2 regions of the Sedimentibacter sp. genome follow, and region 2 is predicted to be linked to the other one. Evidence: riboswitches for the same ligand, from Rfam matches in the RefSeq annotation. Region 2 holds a riboswitch; the other holds the start of a gene.
The links. A riboswitch is a leader RNA that binds a small molecule or an ion and turns the genes downstream of it on or off. The one in region 2 is predicted to bind cobalamin.
Positions count from the first base shown of each region.

Region 1: another riboswitch for cobalamin. It lies ahead of AAGU76_RS13045 (ABC transporter substrate-binding protein); the one in region 2 lies ahead of AAGU76_RS03755 (anaerobic ribonucleoside triphosphate reductase).

Region 1 is NZ_JBCFAS010000003.1:258,502-261,629, forward strand. Features, by position in the region: gene AAGU76_RS13040 (iron ABC transporter permease) at 1-443, opposite strand, end outside; gene AAGU76_RS13045 (ABC transporter substrate-binding protein) at 440-1,411, opposite strand; cobalamin riboswitch at 1,584-1,769, opposite strand; T-box leader at 1,891-2,095, shown strand; gene AAGU76_RS13050 (valine--tRNA ligase) at 2,263-3,128, shown strand, end outside.
Region 2 is NZ_JBCFAS010000001.1:775,437-778,564, forward strand. Features, by position in the region: gene AAGU76_RS03745 (NAD(P)/FAD-dependent oxidoreductase) at 1-920, opposite strand, end outside; gene AAGU76_RS03750 ((2Fe-2S)-binding protein) at 917-1,222, opposite strand; cobalamin riboswitch at 1,500-1,672, shown strand; gene AAGU76_RS03755 (anaerobic ribonucleoside triphosphate reductase) at 1,770-3,128, shown strand, end outside.

The sequences.
Region 1 (3,128 bases), on a different contig from region 2:
ATTTTGGACGCAAACTTCACAGCAGAGAAAACAGTCAGAAGACCAAAAGTGAGGCCTACCAAAGGAAGCGTGAAAGGTCCAATCAGCGGTATTGAAAATCCCGTGACTATGACAAAGGCAGCTCCCAATGACGCTCCGGAAGAAACTCCCAGTGTATAGGACGATGCCAGAGGGTTTTTAAGAACCGACTGCATTACAGTGCCGCTTACAGCCAAGGCCCCTCCCACAAGAAATGCCAGAATTGTTCTGGGCAGCCTCAGGTTCCACACAATTGAAACCGAAACTGATTTAACATCCGAGCTAAGGGGATATGAGAAGAGCTTGTTGGCCGCTATATTTATTATATGGCTTCCGGGAACATAAATGCTTCCCAGTCCTATGCCCATCATCACTACTATTATGCAGATTACGACGGATATGATAACCTTTATTCTTGTGCTCATTTCACATAAACTTCAGGATATACGGCTTCAGCAATCTCTTGCAGTGCCTTAACCACATTGTGGTTTGAAAGTGAACTTGATGTGTTGTCAATATAAAATACCTGGTTGTTCTTGACAGCTTCCATGCTGTCCCAGCCGGCTCTTGACTTTATTTCTTCCGTGGGGTTTTCCACATAACTTACATTTGTCAGTATCACGTCCGGATTTGCTGCTAAAACGGATTCGTCCGATACTGAAATCCATTTTTCCTGGTCCTTAAAAACATTTTCTGCACCGATTATTTCAATCATCTCATTGAGGAACACACCGCTGCCGAAGCTGTAAAGGTTGGGCATTGCGGCTATTTCAAAGTATATGGTCTTCTTTTCCTTCACATTGGCCGAAAGTTTTTTGATTTCATCAATCTTCACCTTCATTCCTTCGACAAGCTCCTGCCCTTTTTCCTTTGCATGAAGGGAATTTGCCAGGAACATTATGTCTTCATATATGCCATCCATGCTGCTGCTTGAAGGAATGTAAGCCATGCATATGCCAAGATCCTTAACCGGCTTGAAGGGGTCGTTTCCGTCTTTCTTGCTCATGCCTGAAGCAATTATCAGGTCAGGTTCAAGAGCAACAAGCTGCTCCACGTCCGGAGTCATCATGTCAAAGTAGGGTATGCCTTCCGGGAGACCTTCAATATCTCTTGAATATTTGTCGGTTGCTATAATCTTGTCTCCAAGACCCAGGGCAACGATTATCTCGGTGTTTGATGGAGACATGGAAATTATCTTTTCCACATTTTCAGGTATTTCTATCTTGTTTCCGGCTCTGTCTTCTGTGGGAAGCTCCGCCTTCTGCTGTGTTTCCTGCGCTGGTTCCTTTGAAGCGCTCTGAACCGGTTTTTCCTGCGGCATGTACTTGGAACATGCGGTTGCTGATGCCATGATAACCAACATTACCACGGCTGCTGCTAATTTCTTTTTCATATATTACCTCCGATGTATTTTAAACATCCCTGCAAATACGAATCGATTAGTCTGACTGTCTGAACAATAAAAAAACGTTTCGGATTGCCGAAACGTAATTACCACAGACTTATGAGTCCAACTGTTACTGTAAGCTATCGCCCTTCTTCCTGGAATGCATAGCATTTGCGGTATTTACGCAAATAATACTGGCAGGTTTTCCGACTCAGAGGTCATAGCTGTTTTTTACCTTCCCGGAAAATCCAGTGGTTGCTAAAAGCATAAAAAACCGCTCTCTCATTACGGCAGCAGGACTGTTTGGGATTCAAACCCAATTCCCTATTATTGCCAAAGGCGCACCAATATCGAAAGATGTTTAATTGCCTCAAGTATATTATAAAATATTATGATTGTCAATTGATTATGTAAATCCGCGTACAAATTGCTCAAATAGTTATTGACAAATAAACATTATTTTAATATTATGGTAAGTAATTAAATATGATGCTGTGATGAAGAGGAGTAGGCTCATAAACTTTCCAGAGAGTGAAACCCGCCGGTTGAAAGGTTTCATAAGTACATGTGTGCCGAAGGTAGCTTTGGAGCATTTAATCCGAACTAAAGTAGGATTAAACGGTTATTCCGTTATACAATTAAGAGCCGTAATGGAAATTAGGTGGTACCGCGGGTTTTCTCGTCCTTTTGTGAGGAGAACACCCGCTTTTTGTATGCCCGACAGCGGCAGGTCAACCGCAATGAGTTCCCGGCTTATGCGAGCGCAGCGAGCTGATAAATTGGTGAACGAAACTGCGAAGCTATGCAATACTGAAACAAAAATTTGAATCTATATTATGATGAAAGGAATATATATTATGACAACAAACATACCCAGCAAGTACAATCCAAAAGAATTTGAAGACAAGATTTATGATATTTGGATGGAAGAAAACTGCTTTAAGGCAGAAGTGAACAAGGACAAAAAACCCTTCACCATAGTGATGCCTCCTCCGAACATAACAGGACAGCTTCACATGGGGCATGCTCTTGACATGACTCTGCAGGATGTACTCACAAGATGGAAAAGGATGCAGGGCTATGAAGCCTTGTGGCTTCCGGGCTCCGACCACGCCAGCATAGCTACGGAGGTTAAGGTAGTTGAAAGGCTCAAGAAGGAAGAAGGAAAATCCAAGGAAGATATCGGCAGGGAAGAATTCTTAAAACGTGCATGGCAGTGGAAGGAAGAATACGGCGGAAGAATCGTAAAGCAGGTTAAGAAGCTGGGCAATTCATGCGACTGGTCAAGAGAAAGATTCACCATGGATGAAGGCTGCAACGAAGCCGTAGTTGAATTTTTCATAAAGCTTTATGAAAAGGGACTGATTTACAGAGGAAACAGGATAATTAACTGGTGCCCCGACTGCCAGACTACACTGTCAGACGCAGAGGTTGAGCACGAGGACATACCGGGCAAGTACTACTATGTAAAATACCCATACGTTGAAAATCCTGATGAGTACTTCGTTGTCGCAACCACAAGGCCTGAGACAATATTCGGAGACGTGGCCATAGCCGCCCATCCGGAAGATGAAAGATACAAGCACCTCATAGGAAAGAAAGTAATTGTTCCTCTGGTTGGAAGAGAAATTCCCATAATCGGAGATGAGTACCCAGACATGGAAAAAGGAACAGGTGCATTGAAAATAACTCCATGCCACGACCCCAATGACTTTGAGATAGG
Region 2 (3,128 bases):
ATTGCTGCACTGGCTTCTTCCACTCCGGTGGCATCTCCTGCCGCAAATACATTTTCTACTGTTGTTTCGTAGTCCTCGTTTCTCAAGGGAACAAGACCGCTGAGCTGCGGAACGTACTTCATCTGGCATCCCCTCATGGACAACAGCTCATTAAGAGGAGTGAGGCCTACGGATATGCACATGACATCTGCATCAAATTCAATCTCTGTGCCTTCAACCGGATTGAACCTTTCGTCAACCTGGCACACTATGGCTTTTTCAAGGCTGTTTTTTCCTATTGCTTCCTTCACTGTGTGGGAAGTGAGAATCGGCACGCCCATTCTTCTTATTTTGGAAGCATGCACAAGGTATCCGCCTATTTTCGGCGCCGCATCAAGAATTGCCTTAACCTCAACTCCTGCCTGCATGAGCTGGTAGCTTACAATCAGCCCTATGTTTCCGGCTCCTACCATTAAAACCTTGTCGCCCGGCTTGATGCCGTATACGTTCATGAGAGTCTGTACAGCACCTGCACCGTAAATGCCCGGAAGATCGTTGTTGGGAAATGCCAGCGCCTTCTCAAATGCTCCCGTGGCTACCACAACAGCCTCAGGTTTTATCTTGAAATAATTGTCTTCCTTGTGCAAAGCCGTCACAGTTCCGTCCTCATACATTCCTACAACAGTGGTATCTGTTAGTATTTCGACGTTTTCTTTGTACTTGTCAAGTTCCTTCAATAATATTCCTGTAATATCTATACCACGTGTTGAAGCGTATTGTTTCTCAGAGCCAAAAAACATGTGTGTCTGCTTAACAAGCTGACCTCCGAGATTCTTGTTTCTCTCAACTATCAAAACCTTTGCTCCGGAGGACGCGGCGCTTATGGCAGCACAAAGACCTGCAGGGCCTCCTCCTATAATCAACAGCTCTGTATGTTTCATACTATCACTCCCTTGCCTTCCTGAGTTTCGACTATCATTCCTTCCTCCAGATCAGTAACGCATGTCTTCACGTTGGCTGTTCCGTTTACGGTCATCAGACATGACGAACAGTTGCCGATTGCACAGTAAAATCCTCTGGGTCTGTGCAGGAACAAGCTTTTTCCGAGCACCTTCACACCGGCGGCATGAAGAGCTGCTGCTATTGTTTCGCCTTCGTATCCTTCCACTTCCTGTCCATTGAAGGTGAATTTGATTTTATTCCCTCTCTGGAACTGAAGAATAGGATGTTGTTCAATTCTCATAACATCACTCCTTTAAATATGTTGGATGTCCTAATCTATGCAATTAGCATGCCAAAGGAATAAAAACATAAATGTGTAAAATACCCGATAGTTGGAGGACAATGTTGTTTTTATGCGTCGGTTTTCCGACGCAGCGTCGGATTTATGACAAACATATTTGAAGGATATAAAAATCGCCTTCCGAATACGCTAGATTTCTGCCCCTTATACGTATAAACAATAATTGCTCCATGGAATACAGGTTGACAAAAAAACCAGTTGATGATAATCTAGTAGTAATCAAATATTGGTTTCATGTTCTGCCAATAGGCAGCTAAGAGGGAAGCAGGTAAAAATCCTGCGCGGTCCCGCCGCTGTATGCATGTAGTTGCTTTCATATCCACTTTTCGGGAAGGAGAAAGCAATGCAAATGTGCAAGCCAGAAGACCTGCATGAAGCTGATCACACCAACGGGTAATTGGTCAAGTGATACAGAGCATATTTTTACAGTAAATACGGACTGTGGTTAATAGCCGCAGTTTTTTTATGCTGACAAGGGAGGAACATTATGAATGTAATCAAAAGAGACGGAAGGCTCATCGAGTTTGACAAGAGCAAGATATCAGACGCAATTCTGAAAGCAATGAACCACACGATAACAGGTCTGGATGTGCAGCTGGCAAAGGACATTGCCCAGGACATTTCGGACAGCACAAAAGAGATCATTTCCGTTGAACAGATTCAGGACCTGGTTGAAAAGAAACTCATGGCCAGCAAGAGAAAGGATGTTGCAAAGGAGTACATCATTTACAGAAACAAAAGAAATATAGCCAGGGGCCGCAGGCAGTACGACATCTACATGGACATAGTCAACACAGTTCCAAATGACGTCACCAGAGAAAATGCAAACATGAACGCTGATACCCCGGCAGGAATGATGATGAAATTTGCAAGCGAATCATCCAAACCTTTTGTGGATGACTGCCTTCTTTCCGAAAAATCCAAAACCTTCGTTGACAATAACTACATACATGTGCACGACAAGGATTACTACCCCACAAAATCGCTGACTTGCCTGCAGCACCCTTTGGACTACATCCTCACAAACGGCTTCAGGGCCGGGCACGGCTCAAGCAGGCCTGCAAAAAGAATTGAGACAGCGTCCATAATAGGCTGCATTTCCATGGAGCAGATTCAAAACGAAATGCACGGCGGCCAGTCAATACCGGCATTTGATTTTTACCTGGCTCCATACGTCAGATTGACTTACGTGGAGGAGGTAAAAAAAATAGAAGAACTTTTAAACATAGATTTAAGTTCTCTTTATGATGAGATAATCGACGATTATGCTGAGACAACCCTTGACAATCTTGAAGGAGTTAAAAGGTACAAGCAGCAGGCAATAAATTCTGCCGTGAAGCGAGTTCACCAGTCCATGGAGGCGTTCATCCACAACATGAACACCATCCATTCCAGAGGCGGAAACCAGGTGGTGTTCAGCTCCATAAACTATGGAACAGATACAAGCGCCGAAGGAAGATGCATCATAAGAGAAGTATTGAAGTCCACGTACCATGGAGTTGGAAACGGTGAAACGCCAATATTCCCCATTCATATCTGGAAGAAAAAAAGAGGTGTAAACTACCTGCCTGAAGACAGGAACTACGACTTGTACAAGTATGCCTGCAAGGTTTCAGCCAGAAGGTTCTTTCCAAACTTCCTGAACCTTGATGCTTCATTCAACATTCATGAGGGCTGGAGCGCAGAGGACCCCAGGAGATTCGAGAAGGAAACAGCCACCATGGGATGCCGAACCAGAGTATTTGAGGACAGACACGGAGAAAAGACATCCATAGGAAGAGGCAACCTGTCCTTCACCACCGTAAACATTGTTAAGCTTGCCCTGGAGTGCATGGAAATTGAAGAC